Regions from separate parts of the Cupriavidus sp. 10L43_2 genome, predicted to be linked through region 1. Evidence: predicted binding sites of a transcription regulator. Region 1 holds the regulator's gene; each other region holds the start of a gene.

Evidence for each region. The regulator sigma-54, encoded in region 1, starts transcription at its own class of promoters, with help from an activator protein. The targets are predictions, from matches to a motif close to TGGCANGNAANCTGCTTT.
Region 2: a site for sigma-54 is predicted at 1,976-1,993, ahead of AC1DEL_RS23690 (GTP cyclohydrolase II). Genes of this name have one in related genera too.
Region 3: a site for sigma-54 is predicted at 3,672-3,689, ahead of AC1DEL_RS07925 (nitrate- and nitrite sensing domain-containing protein). Genes of this name have one in related genera too.

The regions. Positions count from the first base shown of each region.
Region 1 is NZ_JBFTJE010000026.1:59,299-65,383, forward strand. It holds gene AC1DEL_RS26160 (PTS sugar transporter subunit IIA) at 1-331, opposite strand, end outside; gene hpf (ribosome hibernation-promoting factor, HPF/YfiA family) at 810-1,163, opposite strand; gene AC1DEL_RS26170 (RNA polymerase factor sigma-54) at 1,214-2,695, opposite strand; gene lptB (LPS export ABC transporter ATP-binding protein) at 2,829-3,629, opposite strand; gene lptA (lipopolysaccharide transport periplasmic protein LptA) at 3,670-4,314, opposite strand; gene lptC (LPS export ABC transporter periplasmic protein LptC) at 4,378-5,013, opposite strand; gene AC1DEL_RS26190 (KpsF/GutQ family sugar-phosphate isomerase) at 5,026-6,009, opposite strand.
Region 2 is NZ_JBFTJE010000020.1:120,035-126,119, reverse strand. It holds gene AC1DEL_RS23705 (hypothetical protein) at 1-235, opposite strand, end outside; gene AC1DEL_RS23700 (acyltransferase family protein) at 362-1,456, shown strand; gene AC1DEL_RS23695 (hypothetical protein) at 1,481-1,777, opposite strand; gene AC1DEL_RS23690 (GTP cyclohydrolase II) at 2,063-3,301, shown strand; gene AC1DEL_RS23685 (URC4/urg3 family protein) at 3,298-4,602, shown strand; gene upp (uracil phosphoribosyltransferase) at 4,705-5,397, shown strand; gene AC1DEL_RS23675 (TetR/AcrR family transcriptional regulator) at 5,397-6,068, shown strand.
Region 3 is NZ_JBFTJE010000004.1:252,989-259,073, reverse strand. It holds gene AC1DEL_RS07935 (bifunctional protein-serine/threonine kinase/phosphatase) at 1-1,176, opposite strand, end outside; gene AC1DEL_RS07930 (formate/nitrite transporter family protein) at 1,211-2,023, opposite strand; gene AC1DEL_RS07925 (nitrate- and nitrite sensing domain-containing protein) at 2,299-3,552, opposite strand; gene AC1DEL_RS07920 (YncE family protein) at 3,730-5,202, opposite strand; gene AC1DEL_RS07915 (DUF305 domain-containing protein) at 5,216-5,662, opposite strand; gene AC1DEL_RS07910 (DUF2239 family protein) at 5,828-6,085, shown strand, end outside.

The DNA.
Region 1 (6,085 bases):
GCGTGGCCTGTTCCGGCACGAGCAGGAAGATCAACAGCGACACCGGCTTGCCGTCCGGCGATTCGAACGGAATGGGCTCGGCCAGGCGCATGAAGCCGGCCAGCGGCTGCTTGAGACCCTTGATGCGGCCATGCGGAATGGCCACGCCGGCACCCAGACCCGTGGAACCCAGCGATTCGCGCGCGAACAGGTTATCGGTCACGGTAGCACGCGCCACGCCATGGTTGTTCTCGAACAGGAGCCCGGCTTGCTCGAACACCCGCTTCTTGCTGGTGACGGTGACGTCGAGATGGATGTTGCCGGGTGGCAGCAATTTGGCCAAACGATTCATGGGCGATGCGCGAGAAGTCAGGTTAGCGGGCCGGGGCGCGAAGGCCGTCCCGCCGGATTCGGGGCGAAACTTGGGTACCGAGATCTTGTCTGGGACGCCCGCATTGGAGCGTCCGGCCATTATAGAGCAGGGCTCCACCGCGATTTTGCGATGCAGCGCCGGGGTCGCGGCGGTGCCACGACGTGCCGGCCGGCTTGCCCACCCGGGGTGTCCCGGGGCCGTCCTGTCGTTATTTGTATGGCGGAGCATACACCGAGGCGGGCGGCTTGCGAACACTTGTTCCCATTTTGACCGCTCACGGGGGCCCCGGGTCGCCCTCCGGCGTGGCAATAAGGTAACGAAACATTCCAGGTGCCCGCACCGTCACCGCCATGGCGCGCGCCCATCAAAAAAGCCGCGCTGATTGCGCGGCTTGAGCTCTTCTTTTCAGTCCTCTGCAGGGTCGGCAACCGCTCTGTTTTCGGTTGCCTGCAGGTGTCTACTGCTGCGTCAGTTGCTGGGCGGCCATCTGGTACTTCACCGCCTCGCGATCGTGGCCCTGTACGCGGTCCTTGTAGCGGATGACCTGGCGGTCGAGCTTGTCGACCAGACAGTCGATCGCCGCATACAGATCTTCATGATGCGCTTCGACGAAGATGTCCTTCCCCTTCAGATGCAGATTGATTTCCGCGTACTGGCGCCGGTCCTTCTCCTTGTGATTGTCCACCGATAGCAGCACGCTCACGCCGATGACCTGATCGAAATGCCTGACAATTCGCTCCAGTTTCGTTTCCACATACTCACGCAGCGGGGGCGTGATGTCGAGGTGGTGTCCACTGATCTTGAAGTTCATAGCGCTTCTCCTTCTGAAAGAGCCGCACCAGGCAGGCGGTTGCGGCTCGGCTACAAAGTCTTGCGGAGATTGACTGCGGGGATCTTGAGCGCTTCGCGGTATTTCGCCACCGTGCGGCGTGCGACCACGAAGCCTTGCTCACCCAGCAGTTCGGCGATCCGGCTGTCGGAAAGAGGATTCCTGGGGTCTTCGGCTCCTATCAGTTGCTTGATCAGCGCGCGGATTGCCGTGGAGGAGGCCGCGCCGCCAGTCTCCGTAGAGACGTGGCTCCCAAAGAAGTACTTCAACTCGAAAGTACCCATGGGCGTGGCCATGTACTTATTCGTGGTGACCCGGGAAATGGTCGACTCATGTAAACCGAGTGTATCGGCTATTTCCCGCAAAACCAAGGGGCGCATCGCGATTTCGCCATGCGTGAAAAAGTTCTTTTGACGTTCCACAATTGCCTGCGAAACACGCAGGATCGTATCGAATCGTTGCTGGATGTTCTTGATAAGCCACCGCGCCTCCTGAAGCTTCTGCTGCAGGCCTGCCGTCCCCGTTTCGCCCTTCGCGCCGCGCAGGATCTGCGCATACATGTCGTTGATGCGCAGCCGTGGCATGACATCCGGATTGAGCGCCGCGATCCACCCGCTGCCGCTCTTGCGCACGAACACGTCGGGCACCACGAAGTCGGCCTCGGGACGGTTGAACGCGTGCCCCGGATACGGCGCCAGCGAGCGAATCAGTTCGTGTGCCGCCTTCAGTGCTATTTCGTCCACCTGGAGCGCTTTCTTTAGCCGCGTGTAGTCGCGCACGGCCAGCAGTTCCAGATGATGATTGACGATGGTCAGCGCCAGCTCACGATGGGAGTGCTTCAGGCGACGCAATTGCAGGCTGAGGCACTCCGCGGCATTGCGCGCGCCCACGCCGGGCGGGTCGAAGCTCTGCAGCAGGGTCAGGATCGCGTGGACTTCGTCGATCTCGAATTCGAGTTCCTCGGGCAGTTCGGTGCAGATTTCCTCGAGCGAGGCGCTCAGGTAGCCGTCATCGTCGAGCGATTCGATCAGGAAGATGGCCAGGCCCTTGTCGCGCACCGAGATCTTCAGCGGGGCCAACTGCCCCATCAGGTGCTCGCGCAGCGTGGGCTCGGCATCGCGCAACTGCATCGGCGACTTTTCGTCCTCGTCGCCCTGGGGGCGGCGGGCGAAGTCGTCGAGGCTCCAGTCGCTGCCGTAGTCCTCGCTGCCGTTGTCGTTGTAGTTGTCGTCCTCACCGCCGGACGCGCCATCGGTGCGCGCGTCGCCGTTGGGCTGTGGCTCGGAGGAGGCCGGCGCGGGGGCGCTCTGGAGGTTGACCGAGCCATCGGCGGCTACCCGCAGCGGGCTTTCGATCCAGTCGTTTTCGCGTTCGAGCAGGGGATTTTCGGTCAGCGCCTGTTCCACTTCCTGCTGGAGTTCAAGCGTCGAGAGCTGCAACAATCGAATCGACTGTTGCAGCTGCGGGGTCAATGCCAGATGTTGCGAGAGACGAAGCTGAAGCGACGGTTTCATGCGACCTATTCTATGCGCATCCTTCCGACTATGGAACGGAAATTGCTATCGCCTATCGCTCTGACTTCCTGATCGACCCCGGCTGTCGCCGTGGAGGCCGGGAGAAGCGCGGCCGCACGCGGCGGCCGATGGGTCACATGCGGAAATTTTCGCCCAGGTACACGCGTCGCACGGACTCGTTGGCGATGATTTCCTCAGGCTGGCCGGCGGCCAGCACCGTGCCTTCGCTGATGATGTAGGCGTGGTCGCAGATGCCGAGCGTCTCGCGCACGTTGTGGTCGGTGATCAGCACGCCGATGTTGCGCGCCTTCAGGAAGCTCACGATGCGCTGGATTTCGCCCACGGCGATGGGGTCCACGCCGGCGAACGGCTCGTCCAGCAGGATGAAGCGCGGCGCGGAGGCCAGCGCCCGGGCAATTTCCACGCGGCGGCGCTCGCCGCCGGAGAGCGACAGCGCCGGGTTGTTGCGCAGATGGGCGATCTGCAGGTCATCCAGCAGCGAATCCAGGCGGCGTTCGATCTCGGCCTTCGGCAGCGGCTTGCCCTTCTCCAATTGCAACTCGAGCACGGCGCGGATGTTTTCCTCGACGTTGAGCTTGCGGAAGACCGAGGCCTCCTGCGGCAGGTAGGACAGGCCCATGCGGGCGCGCTCGTGGATCGGCAGGCCGCTGATGTGCTGGTCGTCCAGCACGATGTCGCCCTCATCCAGTGCCACCAGGCCCACGATCATGTAGAACGACGTGGTCTTGCCGGCGCCGTTCGGACCGAGCAGGCCGACCACCTCGCCGCTCTTCACGTCCAGCGAGACGTCCTTGACCACGGTGCGCGAACCGTAGCGCTTCTTCAGGTGGCGCACGACCAGCGTGCTGCTGTCGGTACGGGCGGCCGACGGGGCTGCGGAGGCGTTCGGGGCGAGCGTGGCGGAGTCGTTCATCAGGTCAATGCATGCGTGACGCGGCGGGCGCGTCCGGGGTTCAGGGCTTGCCGGGCGCGGGCGCCGGCTTCAGTTCCAGCGGCGGTGGCGGCGCGGCGGCGCCGCTGGCCGGGTCCGCGCGCGGCGAGAGCACGGCGCGCACGCGGCCGGACGGGTTGCCGGTGGAGGTGTTGTTGTCGCCGCCGGCAGCCGTGTAGTACTCGTTGCGGCTGTCGTAGGTGATCACGGCGCCGCGGATCTCGTCGACGGTCTTCGCGCCGGCGATGCGCGCCGCGCGGGCATGACCGATCAGCTTCGACATTTCCTGCTTGCCGTCGTACTCGATGCGGTCGCCCCAGCCGTCGATGTATTCGTCCACGCCGTCGCGCTTCTGGCGGATATACGCCTGGCGGCCCGGATTGGCCGTGGCCACCGCGTACTGGTAGCCCTCGGGGTCGGTGCGGATCTGCGCGGCGTCCGACTTCAGCACCATCGTGCCCTTGGTCAGCACGACGTTGCCGGTCAGCGTATAGATCTGCTTCACGTCGTCATAGCTGGCGTTGTTGGCCTCCAGCACCAGCGGCTTGTCCTTGTCGGCACGCTCCGCCAGGGCCGGCTGGGCCAGGGTCGCGCCGAGCGCGGCGATTGCCACCGCCAGGGCGGGCACGATGCGGCGACAGGACAACGTCGTCAGGGATGGGGTCATGTTGGTCAGCTGAGAGAATGACGGGCGATCCGTTGCCGGCGCCTGGCGTGCTTGTTGTTGTGCTTACTGCGTGGTCCGGGCCTGCCCCGACGGCGGATTCATGACGATGGTGCCGCGTACGTTGCCGAGCAATTGTACTTCGCGCGTGACATTGTTGAAGACCAGTCCGTTGGCCGTCATCACCGACGGGCCGCGCGTGAGTTGTACCGCTTTATCGGTCTTGACGATGTCGTCATTGACCAGCAACTGGAAATATTGCGATGCAGCGGTCATGCGCGGGTCCTTCGACGGATCCACGCCGGGTTGCCGTACCAGGAAGGCATTGCCGTACAGGTCGATGACCGAGCCCTCCGAGTTCATCACGCCCCGGTCCGCGTTGACCGTGACCGGGGGGCGGTCCGGCTGGTAGGCGCGCATGGCCGGCGTGGTCACCTCGTAGGTCTGGTCGTCCTCGAAATGGATCATCTTCACGCCGGTGAAGCGCATCTTGGTGGCGCCGGTCGTGTCCAGTTCCGTGGCCGAGAAGCGGTCCATGTAGTAGTCCGCCTCATGGCGCTTGGCGCGGTTCTGGGCGGCCTCGTCCTCATGGGGCGAGTTGATCTGCACCAGCCAGAACGTGCTGCCGGCGACCATCGCCATTAGCAGCAGCGGCAGCAGCCGCATGACCAGACCGGAGATCCTGCCGAAGAAGTCGCGCATCGCCGGCCCCGCTCAGATGACCTTGGCGCGGGTCAGGTCATGGATGTGGAGCGCGCCCACGAGCTTGCCGTCGCCATCGACCACCAGCAGCTGGTTGATGCGGTTCGCTTCCATGATCTGCACCGCTTCCACGGCCAGCTGGTCCTGGTTCACCACGTGGGGGTTACGGTGCATGACCTCGCCGATGGGCACGGTGCGCCAGTCGCGCGGGGTTTCCAGCAGGCGGCGCAGGTCGCCGTCGGTGAACACGCCGATGGCGTGGCCGTCCGGGTCCACCACGGCCGTCATGGCCAGGCCCTTGCGGGTGATTTCCATCAGCGCCTGGGCCAGCGGGGTGTTTTCACGCACCTCGGGCACGCCGTTGCCGGTGCGCATGACGTCGCGCACGTGGGTCAGCAGCTTGCGGCCCAGCGCGCCGCCCGGGTGCGATCGGGCGAAGTCTTCCTCGCCAAAGCCGCGCGCGTCCAGCACGGCCACGGCCAAGGCGTCGCCCAGCGCCAGCGCCGCCGTGGTGCTGGCCGTCGGGGCCAGGTTCAGCGGGCAGGCCTCCTGGGCCACGGCGCCGTCCAGATGGGCATCGGACAGCTTGGCGAGGTTCGATTCCGGGTTCCCGGTGACCGAGATCAGCCCGGCGCCGATGCGCTTGACGATCGGGACGATCGACAGCAGCTCGGCCGTCTCGCCGGAATTGGAGAACGCAATCAGCACGTCGTCGCGGGTGATCATGCCCAGGTCGCCGTGGCTGGCCTCGGCCGGGTGCACGAAGAACGACGGCGTACCCGTGGAAGCCAGCGTGGCCGCCACTTTGCGGCCGATATGGCCGGACTTGCCGATGCCGGACACGACCACGCGTCCGGTGCAGCCCAGGATCATCTGGACCGCCTTGGTAAACGCGGGCGTCAGTCGGTCAGCCAGCGCGGAAACGGCGTCGGCTTCGATCTGGAGGGTGTGGCGAGCGAGCTTAAGTGCTCGTTCCGCATCGAAATTGGCTATCATGGCGACGAAGTATACCAACGAATGCGATGGCGACCGGCCCGGCTTTTCTGCCATGGGGTCCGGGCGACCGCCGCTT
Region 2 (6,085 bases), on a different contig from region 1:
TGAAGGCGAGAATGATGCCAGCGATTATTTTAATAACGAACCTGTAATTCCATGTCTTTTGCATAATACATAAACTCCTCATTTCGATGCGCCGGGCAGTTCCTTCGAGATCCAGAAGTTCGATGATTTCCCGTGGCGTCGGCGTCGTGCCAAGAAGCCGATAGGGTTGAACCAGCAGACGTTCTACCCGCGCATTGTCTGAGAGGTCTATCAGACGCGCCCAAGAATTGGGCATGGTTTGACTTTCATCGTGGCCGGCGCGCCATCCCACCTATCCTTGTTACATCCGTAACCTTTGACCCCCATCCGTCCCTGCACCAACAAGGTACAATCCCGCACCTTTGTATCGTTCTCATAACAAATGGGCACCCGTCCTTCTCGTTTGGCGTGCATTGACGCGCTGAAGGCGGTCAGCTCACAGCTGATCGTGTTGCACCATCTGGCCTTCTACGGGCCGATGTCCGATGCCGCGCACGCCCTTGCCCCGGGGCTGATTGGCTGGCTGGCCGACTATGCGCGCATTGCCGTGCAGGTCTTTCTTGTTGTCAGTGGTTTCCTGGCCGCGCGCAGCCTGGCGCCGGGCGGGATTCTGACGGCCGCGAATCCGCTGGGGACCATCTGGCGCCGTTATCAGAAGCTGGTGGTGCCGTTTGCCGTTGCCATTCTCGTGGCGATTGCCGGGGCTGCGCTGGCGCGCACCTGGATGACGCATGACTCCATTCCGGCCGCCCCGCACTTGGCGCAGTTCGTCGCGCATCTGCTCCTGCTGCACAACATTCTCGATGTGGACGCGCTGTCCGCCGGCGTCTGGTATATCGCCATCGACCTGCAACTGTTCGCCTTGCTCGTGATGGTGCTGTGGATGGCGCGCGCGGCGCCGCGTCGGCGCCTGCCGTGGGGCATGGCGCTGGTGGGTGCGCTGGCCGTGGCGTCGCTGTTCTGGTTCAACCGCGACGCCAGCTGGGATATCTGGGCGATCTATTTCTTTGGTGCCTATGGCATGGGCACGCTGGCCTACTGGGTGTCGAACCCGGGGCGCTCGCCGATGGCGCTGATCCTGCTGGCCTCGCTGGGCGTGGCGGCGCTGGTGGTGGACTTCCGGCTGCGCATCGCGGTGGCGCTGGCCACGGCGCTGCTGCTGGCCATCTCCCGGCGCGGGGACTGGCTGGAGCGCTGGCCCGGCGGCCGTCTGGCGGATCTCTCGGCCTATTTCGGCAAGATTTCCTATTCGGTCTTCCTGGTCCACTTTCCGGTTTGCCTGGTGGTCAATGCGGCGGTCTCGCACCTGGCGCCGGGGCAGCCCGTGCTCAACGCACTGGGCATGGGGGCCGCCTGGGTCGCCAGCAATCTGGCCGGGGCGGTGTTCCATCGCTATGTGGAATCGGTCGATGTCCTCCATGTGTTGCGCGAGGCGATCTGGCCGGCGCGTGACAAGTCGGTCACTTCCGAGGCCTGATCTGGCCTTAGCGCCTTAGCGCTCTCAGCTGTATGTCGGCACCAGCGCCTTGCGGGCGGCCGGGTCCTCGATGACCCGGCGCCAGTCCGCGGGCGCCCCGTGCGACATCCCTCCCACGGGCACCATGCCCGACACCTTGCCGGACGGCAGCACGCACCGCACGCGCGGCCCGGGTGCCCGCTGGGCCTCGCCGGCCTGCGCCGACACCGTCACGCAGGAGGCGGGCAGCGGGCTGGCCGATGTCCCCGCGGCATGCGCCGCCACAGGCGCCAACACGCTGAGGGATGCGGCGACTGCCGCTAAGGCGGATAGTAGTTTCATGATGTTCTCCATGCTGTGGCTGGCCCCGTCTGGGGCGCGATGCAGCCAGTATGGAAAATGCCTGTCGACCTCGACATAGCCGAAGTCCTAAATTGACCCCATCGCCCTGATGGTGCCCACCGCCTCGCCTTGGCGCGGGCAACGCACTGCCACGGTGCGTTCGGCGCAACACCTACCGTAACAACCCCACTTGGGCGATGGCACGAACGTTGCCTAGTATGGAGATACAAACCTGACCATTTGGTCAGGATTCCAGATACCGGGGCATCCGGGGAAGAGGCTGTCATGTCCGATCACATCGTCCTGACCTCGCACGCGCGCCGCGACAAGCCGGCCGAGCCGATCCACTGGGGCGCCCCCACGGCGGCCGAGCGGGGACCGGTCATCGCCAGCCTCACGGACCTCACGCGCCGCAACGTGATCGGCACCCACGCCGGGGCCTATGCGATCTATCGCGCGCTGGCGGTGGCCTCGGGCAGCCTGCAGCGCGCGCATCGGCCGGACCTGACCGACACGGCGCCGGCCGAGTCCATCGGGCCCCATGCCCAGTGGGGCGATCCGGACAAGATCGTCTCGCTCGACCCCTGGGGCCACCTCGTCTCCACCGTCTTCGCAGACCGCATCGCCGCCGGCGTGGACATCCGCCCGACCATCGCCGTCACGCGCGCCCATATCAATATGCCGGAGCTGACGGCGGCCATCGCCGCTGGCCGGCTGGTGCCCGATGGCGAGATCCTCTATCCCAATGGCGATGTGCGCGTGACCAAGGCCGCCGTGGACCCGGTCTGGTACCTGCCGGGCCTGGCGCGGCGCTTCAATATCAAGGAAAGCATCCTGCGGCGCAGCCTGTTCGAGCAGACCGGCGGCATGTTCCCGGAACTCGTCACGCGGCCCGACCTCAAGGTCTTCCTCCCCCCCATCGGTGGCATGACGCTCTATTTCTTCGGCGATGTGGCCAAGCTGGGCCAGCCGGAGACCCGCGTGGCCTGCCGCGTGCACGACGAATGCAATGGCTCGGACGTGTTCGGCTCCGACATCTGCACGTGCCGGCCCTATCTGGCGCACGGCATCGAGGTCTGTATCGAGATGGCGCAGCAGGGCGGCGTAGGCCTGGTGGTCTATAACCGAAAGGAGGGCCGCGCGTTGGGCGAGGTGACCAAGTTCCTGGTCTACAACGCGCGCAAGCGCCAGGTGGGCGGCGACCGCGCCGAAACCTACTTCGCGCGGACCGAATGCGTGGCGGGCGTGCAGGACATGCGGTTCCAGGAACTGATGCCCGACGTCTTCCACTGGCTGGGCATCCGGCGGATCGACCGCTGGGCGTCCATGAGCAATATGAAACATGGCGCGCTGACCGCGCAGGGCATCGAGGTGGTGGAGCAGGTGGCCATTCCCGAGGCGCTGATCCCGGCCGACGCGCGCGTGGAAATCGATGCAAAGGTGGCGGCGGGGTACTTCACGCGGTACACGCCGCCGGACGCCGACGAACTCGCCCTGGCAAAGGGCAGGGGGTTGAACGAATGAACCAGCATTCCGAAGGAGGGCAGGACGCACGGATCGATGGCGATGGCAGCGGCTGGCACACCCCGGTGCCGCCGGACCATCCCGCCTCGGCGCTGTTGAGCGCGGAGGCTGTGCGCAGCCGGTGCGCCATTGTGACGGAATACGTGGCGGCGGGCGACTCTGCGCTCTTTACTTGGCATCCAGACCGGGTGCACGCCGTGGCGGACTACGTGGCGGCCACCATCCGGCGCCGCTACCGCGACCTCAAGGTGCCGTATCACAGCCGCTGGCGCCATTTCGAGAGCGGCGGTCCGGGCGAGGAAAAGCTCGACCGCTGGCAGATCCTGTGCGAGCGGGCGGGCATGTCCGGCGCCYATCATTGCGAGGAACGCGCGCGCATCGGCATCGACCTGGTCATCCCGAGCGTGCTGCTCGATGCCGGTGCCGGCGCTGACTGGCGCTACCGCGATCCGGCCAGCGACCTGATGCTGACCCGCTCCGAGGGGCTCGGCGTGGCCAGCTTCGATCTCTTCGCGCGCGGCGGCTTCTCCGCCGAGCATGGCGACCCCTTGCGTGCCGATGGCGAGCGGCTGGCGCGCATGGACGCCTCGACCATCGCCACCGCTTTCCAGGTGGCCGCGCACAACCCGCTGGTGGGGCTGGAAGGCCGCGCCGGCCTGCTGCGCCGGCTGGGGGAGGTGGTGCAAGCCACCCCGGCCGTCTTCGGCACGCCGGCCCGGCTCGGCAATCTGTACGACTACTTCGCCAAACATGCCGTCGATGGCCGCATCGAGGCCAGCTTCGTGCTGCGCACGCTGCTGGTGGCGCTCGGGCCGGTCTGGCCGGGCCGCGTGCAGCTCGATGGCATCTCGCTGGGCGACTGCTGGCACCATGAAGCCGCGCCCGACGGGCTGGTGCCGTTTCACAAGCTCACCCAGTGGCTGACCTATTCGCTGCTGGAGCCGCTCGAGGACGCCGGCCTCATCGTCACCGGGCTGGACGCCCTGACCGGCCTGCCCGAGTACCGCAACGGCGGCCTGCTGTTCGATTTCGAGCTGATGGTGCCGCGCAACCCCGATTTCGCGGCGGGCACGCACACGGTGGATGAGCCGGTGATCGTGGAATGGCGCGCGCTGACCGTGACCGGGCTCGACCTCGTGGCCGAAGGGGTGCGGCAGGCGCTGGGCGTCACCCAGGAGGATTTTCCGCTGGCGCGGGTGCTGGAGGGCGGCACCTGGGCCGCGGGCCGGCGCATTGCCGCGCAGCGCAGGCCGGGCGGCACGCCCCCTTTCGCGATCCAGAGCGACGGCACGGTGTTCTGACGAGAGCCTTTTACCACCCACGTTTTTGCAGGCAGCCGGGCGCGGCGGGCCAGTGGCCCGTCGTGCCTGATGAAACCAGCGAGTCGACCCAAGGAGCGCACCATGAATGACCTGTCCGCCGTGCCTACGGCCGCGCAAGCCATTGCCGATACAGAGACGTCGCCGTCAGCCATGGTGATGGTGGTCAATCACCCGCTGGTGCAGCACAAGGTCACGCTCGCGCGCAGCGAGGAAACGACTACCGATAACTTCCGCCGCCTGGTGCGCGAGATCAGCCAGCTGCTGACCTACGAGGCCACGCGCGACCTGGCGATGGAGACCATCGCCATCAAGACGCCGATCGCGCCGATGGTGTCGCCGGTGCTGTCGGGCAAGAAGCTCTGTCTGGTGTCGATCCTGCGCGCTGGCAACGGCTTCCTGGACGGCATGCTCGACCTCCTGCCCGCCGCGCGCGTCGGCCATATCGGGCTCTACCGCGACCCCGAGACGCTGGAGCCCATCGAGTACTACTTCAAGATGCCGGAAGACATCCACGAGCGCATGGTGATCGTGGTGGACCCGATGCTGGCCACGGGCAACTCCGCCATCGCGGCACTGAACCGGCTCAAGGAGGCCGGCGTGACGACCATGAAGTATGTCTGCCTGATTGCCTCCCGCCCGGGGCTCCAGGCGCTGCGCGCGGCGCACCCGGACGTGGCGATCGTCACGGCGGCCATCGACGAGCAGCTCAACGAGCACGGCTACATCGTGCCGGGCCTCGGCGACGCCGGCGACCGGCTCTACGGCACGAAGTAATGGACGCGCTGGTCGCGCCCGCCGCCCGCGAAGCGGCGGGCCGCATTCGACAGGAGAACGAGGCGCTGATCCTGCGCGCGGCGGAATACGTGTTCGCCCGCGCGGGTTTCGCCGGGGCGACGATGGCCGACATCGCCCTGCGCGCGGGCGTGCCGAAGTCGAACCTGCACTACTACTTCCGCACCAAGCAGGCGCTGTACCGCGCGGTGCTGGCCCATACGCTGCAACTGTGGCTGTCCGAGACCGACATCATCAGCGTCGACTATCCGCCCGAGGTGGCGCTGGAGCATTACATCCGCGCCAAGATGCGGCTCTCCGCCAGCCACCCGGACGCCTCGCGCGTGTTTGCCAACGAGCTGCTCCATGGCGCGCCCGAGATCGGCGGGGTGCTGCGTGAGGCACTTCGTGAGTTGGTGGCGCGCAAGTCGGGGGTGATCCGCGCCTGGATCGCCGGCGGGCAGATGGCGGCGGTGGACCCGCAGCATCTGTTCTTCACGATCTGGGCCGCCACGCAGACCTATGCCGACTTCGAAACCCAGATCTGTGCCGTGCTGGGCGTGAAGCGGCTGGACGCCCAGGACTTCCAGCAGGCCACCGAGCATCTGGTGGCCTTGCTGTTGCGCGGCTGCGGGCTCGAGCCAGCGTCCGCCCGCGCGCATGGCATGGCCTGAGGCCGATGCTGGACCAG
Region 3 (6,085 bases), on a different contig from region 1:
CAGCATCTCGCGCCGGTGGAACGCCTGCAGGCCGGTGGCCAGTTGGGCGATGATGCCGCGCACGGCGTCCAGGTCGGGCTGGGGATGATCGATCATCCATTGCGCCAGCGTCTGGCCTTCGAGGTACTCCATCGCCACGAACAGGTGCTTGCGGGGCCGGTCCGCCGCGTGGGGGCGCAGCACGTGCTGGTTGTCGATGCGTCGGGCGACCCATTCCTCGAGCAGGAAGCCCTCCAGATGGGCCGCATCGTCGCGTTGATCGACGGCAGGCGTTTTCAGCGCCACGTGTTGTCCGCTGTGGTCGTCCGTCGCCAGATAGACGTGGCTGCGCGCGCTGCCATGCAGCGCCCGGACGATGGTGTAGCCCTCGAACTGCATGCGGGGCGTGAGCGGCGGCGGCAGGGTCAGGTGCCCGGTCTGCGCCATCGCGTTGCGGGCGCCGGGTTCGGGCAGGGCGTCGACACGGGCCAGCAGCAGCGTGACGTTGTCCTCGCTGCCGCGCGTCAGGGCCAGCGCCGTCAGCGTCTGCGCGGCGCGGTCCAGGTCGTCGCCGCTGGCGGTCAGGGCCTGGTGGACATCGGCGGCTTCCAGGTATTCGTAGGCGCCGTCGGTGGCCAGCAGGTAGATCTCGCCGGGCTCCACGCCCCACGTCCGATAGTCGATTTCGACAGACGGGCTCGCACCCAGCGCTCGGCCCAGATAGGCCTCAGAGGCCGACACGCAGACCCGATGATCGACGGTGAGCTGCTCCAGCGTGTGCCGATGCAGCCGATAGACGCGCGCGTCGCCCACGTGCAGCAGGTGGGCCTCCCGCGCCTTGAAGATCAGCGCGCTGAATGTGCAGACGTAGCCGCGGTCGCGGTCGAAGCGGGCTTCGCTGTGACGGCTCTGCGCGTGGAGCCAGGAGTTGACGGCGGCCAGCACGCACTGCGCCGCCCGCCGCACCGTCCAGGCTTCGGACGTGCAGTAGTAGTCCTCGAGGAAGGTGCGGACGGCGGCGGCGCTGGCGATCTGGCTGACCGCGCTGGTGCTGATGCCGTCCGCCAGCGCCAGCGCAACGCCCTTGGTCACGCGGTGGTGGCCGGCGGGGTGGGTCACGCCATGAAAGTCCTGGTTGACCGCCTTCCGGCCAGCGTCCGAGTGTTGGCCAACGCTGACCTGGAGCCCGCCGGACATGGCGCGGTCGCCTCGATACCGGGTAGTGATCCGATCAGCCCAGCGCGCGCTTGCTGGCCGACTTGTAGTGCGTGCTGTAGAGCGTGATGCCCACGAAGGTCAGGCCACCCACCAGGTTTCCCAGCACAGTCGGGATTTCATTCCAGATCAGGTAGTCCATGAGGGTGAAGTTGCCGCCCAGCATCAGGCCCGACGGGAACAGGAACATGTTCACGATGGAGTGCTCGAAGCCCATGTAGAAGAACACGAGCACGGGCATCCACATGCCGATGACCTTGCCGGACACCGAGGTCGACATCATGGCCGCCACCACGCCGGTGGAGACCATCCAGTTGCACATCACGGCGCGGATGAACAGCGTCAGCATGCCGGCGGCGCCATGCGCGGCGTAGCCCACGGTGCGGCCTTCGCCGATGTGGCCGATCTTCTGGCCGATGGCGTTCGGGGCTTCGGAGAAGCCGAAGGTGAAGATGATGGCCATGAAGAACGCCACGGTGACGGCGCCGGCGAGGTTGCCACAGAACACCAGGCCCCAGTTGCGCAGCACGCCGCTCCAGGTGGCGCCCGGGCGGCGGTCCAGCACGGCCAGCGGCGCGAGCGTGAAGACGCCGGTCAGCAGGTCGAAGCCCATCAGGTACAGCATGCAGAAGCCAACCGGGAACAGCAGCGCGCCAACCAGCGCGTTGCCGGTGTTGACAGTGATGGACACCGCGAAGGCTGCCGCCAGCGCCAGGATGGCGCCGGCCATATAGGACCGGATCAGCGTGTCACGCGTGGACATCAGCAGCTTGGACTCTCCGGCATCGACCATCTTGGTGACGAACTCGGTGGGGGCGAGATAGGCCATGGGGTATTCCTCTCCGTTTCCTTCGTTTGGCTCAGAAAAGACAAACGGCGTCCGTCCGCCCGGCCTATGGCCGGCACGTGACAGGACGCCGTCATCCTTGATGCTTTACAGGGTGATGCACTGCCGGGCCGTCATCAGCCCGATGTCAGTGCTGACGCACGTTCCATGCCCGCCGCCGGGTGGGGCCGGGTTGGGCCGGGTTGGGGCAAGTGACGATCTAGGGGGCGTTGGTAGTGCATGGGCTGCCCGCTTTTGGTGCGCGCGGCCGGGCGGGTTCAATCCTGGTGCTGATCGTCGTCCTGTGGGGGCAGGGCGAGGCCGGTGAGCGAGAGGGTGGCTTCGGCAATGTCCGCCAGCCGGCGGTTGTTGTCCATCGACGCCTTCTGCAAGGCCCGGAACGCGGCGTCCTCGCTGAGCCCCATGCGGGTCATCAGCGCGTTCTTGGCGCGCTCGATCACCTTGCGCTCCTTGAGCGCGCGCCGGGCGGCATCGAGTTCCACTTCGGTCTGGGCCAGCCGCGCCGACTGCTGGCGCAGCAGGCGCTCCAGCGACGTGACGGTGGTGGCGTGCACCTCGGCGGGTCCGTTTCCGGCATCGGGCATGCCCGGCAGCACAGGGGCGGCGGCGGGTTGCTCGGCCACATCGAAAAAGCGCTCGACGGCATGGGTATGGGGCGGCGGGTTGTCCAGTAGCTGGCGCAGCAGCCCGGCCGAATCCTGGAGATCGGCCTGGGAACGCTGGATCTGCGCCTCGCAGGCCTTGCGCAGGTCCTGCACCACCTGCATCTCCAGCGTCCACATGCCCGTGATGACCTCGCTGCAGACTTCGAACCACTTCTCGCTGTCGTCGTGCACCAGCGCCGTGCCCGGCGGCGTGGTCAGCAGCGTGCGGCGCATGCCGTCCTGCGCGGCGACCGCGGCGCTGGCCTGCCGTTGCCGCCATGCGGCGAGCAGCGACGGGTCGGCGAAGCGCTCGAACATCTGGAAGCTGCGCTGCTGGGCTTCCACCAACTGCTGCACGCGCTGCGGCGCGGTGCCCGCGCAGGTGCCGGAGGCGAACATCTGCGCCCCCACGGCCCGCTCCTGCCCGGCGGCTTCCTTGCCCTGCACGAGGTAGACGAAGGCCACCAGCGGCCGGGCGATGCCCGGATACATGGCCACATCGGCCAGATGGAAGATCAGCTCCAGCAGCGCGGCGATCAGGCGGCTGAACGCCGCCACGGCGTCGTGCGCGGTGGTCTGGCATTGATCGATGGACTGGCGCAGCGCCGGCAGCGTGGCCAGATCGAGCTGCACCCAGGCCATCAACGACACCATCGACGCCGTGCCGGTATGGCCCGCTTCCAGCTGGCTGGCGAAGCGCTCGCCCAGCCGGGAGGCGATGTGGACCGCCTCGCCCATCGCCGTCTGGCGCTCCTGCGCCAGCCGTTGCCCACCGGAGGCCAGGAAGATGCTGCTGGCCCCCCGTTCACGCTGCAAGGCGTGGATCAGCTGGCCGATCAGGTCGGCCAGCTCCACGCGACTTGCCATCAGGCGGACGGCCTCGATTTCGAGCTGCTTGGCCCGAAGGACGAGGGTTGAGGCGGAAAGGGGCATTGTGCTGGGAATGTGGGCGCGGCCGGGATGGGTACTACGCATTTGCCAGGTACTACGCAAATGTCGTGCCATTTGTATCATCCGCCGTACCTTCCCGGCCCCCCGGACCGGCTACAGCGCCTGCACCTGCACAGGCGCGCCGGGTTTGCCGTTCTCGGACGGGGCGATCACGAGATAGCGGCGCGCGCCGGCCCCCGTATCGTCCCGCACCACCTGCCGGATCGGGCCAATCGCGTTGACGATGGCCGAGCCCGCCGGATTCGACATGAAGGCGGCGAGCGGCTCCAGCGGGCCGCTGCCGTCCGCGCGGGTGGCGAGCGCCAGCACGTAGGCGCGCTTCGGCTGCAACCCGGTCGCCGAAGCCTGCAGGACCTGGAGCAGTCCCTGATCGAACAGCGTGACGCTGGTCGGCGCATGGTCGGTGGCCACAGGCTTGCCGTTCACGACGCCATGCAGCTTCAGCTGCGTGGTCTGCCCGGCCACCCCCAGCGGCTGGAGTCCCTGCGTGCCGTCGCCCTCGGGCACGGCGTTCGGCACATAGGCGATGGCCTGCGGCGCCTGCCCGACCGGCACGTTGGCGACTACCCGATTGGTGGCGGTGTCGATGGCGGCCAGCTGGTCGGCGTTCTCCAGCCCCACGTAGATGCGGGTGCCGTCGCCCGAGGGCCAGATGCCGTGCGGCAGGCTGCCCACCGGAATCGTGGCCACCTGGGAGAAGTCATCGGTCCGGAACACCTTGACCTGATTCAGCCCGCCCACCGTGATGTAGGCGAAGTCGCCCGCCGCCGTGTGGGCGAAGTTCACGTGGTTGGTGATCGGGCCGGTCTCCAGCGTCTTGATCAGGCGGAAGGGCGGGCGGGCCTCGAACACCTGGGCCTTGCCGACGTCCTTGAGCGTGAACCAGACCTGCTTGCCGTCAGGCGTGGCGGCGATGTTCGGGCAGAACGGGCTCTCCTGCTTCACGCGCCCCACGATCTGATGGTCGGCCACGCTGACCACGGCCGTTTCCGGATTGAACGACGAGCAGATGTAGCCGTACTTGCCATCGGGGGAGAAGATCTGCATGCCCGGGCCGTCGGCCACGGTCATGCGGGTCTTTTCCTGGAACGTGGCGGCGTCGATCACCGAGATGTAGTTCTCCCCGCGCACGGTGACCCAGACCTCCTTGCCGTCCGGCGTGTAGAACGCCTCGTGCGGCGACCGTCCCACGTAGGTGACGTGCTTGACGGCGTTGGTAGCCGTGTCGATGAACGACACCGAGTTCGACCCAATCGACACGATGGCAAGCGTGCGGTGATCCGGCGAGAAGCCCATCCCGTGGACCAGCACCTGACCGCGATACAGCGGGCTGAAGTTGCCCGGCGCAGGGTCGCCCAGGCGGATGACGCCCAGCAGCCGGTTGTCCGCCGGGTCCGTCACGGAAACCGTGTTGGAGAACTGCTCGGCGGCATAGAGGCGGTCGCGGTGGCTGATGGGGACGTCCGGGGCCGTCGACGGTCCCGGCGCCTGCCCGGCCAGAACCGCGCTGGCCGCGCCGAGCAGCAGCATGAGGGAGAGGGTGTTCCTGAGGGAATGTCTTGTCATGGTCGTGGGCGCATCAGTGCGCGTGAGCGGAATGGCTGGGGGTGGTGGGTTGGCTGGCCGATTGGGCCGGATCGGGGCGGGTGGGCGCCGGCGCGGATGGGGGCAGGGGCTGTCCGAGCGCGAGCCGCATCGCGGCAATCTCCTGCAACTGGTCGACGATGATTTCCTGCGCGATGCGTCGGAGCTGCTCGTTCTTGCCGTGGCGCAGCTCGGCCATGGCCATGTCGATGGCGCCCTGATGGTGGGGAATCATCATCGCGACGAAGTCCTCGTCGACGTTGCCGCCGGGCTTGACCGCCATGTCGTCCATCATTTTTGTCATGGCGGCATCGCTTTCCGACAGGAACGCAGCGCTGTCAGGGCTGGCGGGCGGGGCGGCGACGGCGGGCAGCGCAAGGGCGGCCAATAACGGCAGGAGGAACCTAAGCGGTGGTGATGGGGATCGGTGATGACTGGGCACGGGGCTCCTCGTGAAGGGTGGCGGCCTGGTTGCGGCCGCATGCCCCGTAAACGCAGGACACCCTGCTGTTATTCCCTCGCCACCTCAGGGTAAATTTATACCCGGGTAATATTGACTTTAATTTTATCCGGGTATAAATTGCGGACGTCATCACGGGGAGCCACCATGAGCCCAATCGATCATCTTCCGTCCCATACCGCCTTCGAAGGCCATCGTCGCCTCGCCTCCGGCCCGCTCGGCGTGGTTGCGCTCGCGGTCAGGCGGGCGATGGAGGGGGGCACCAGCGACCCGGTGCTGGTGTTCGACAACGCCACCGGGCGCACCATCGACATCGACACACGCGGCAGCGATGCGGACATCGTCGCCCGTTTTAGCCCGGAGGGTGGGCGTGCCGATGCCGCCGATCAGGAAGACGCCCCGGAC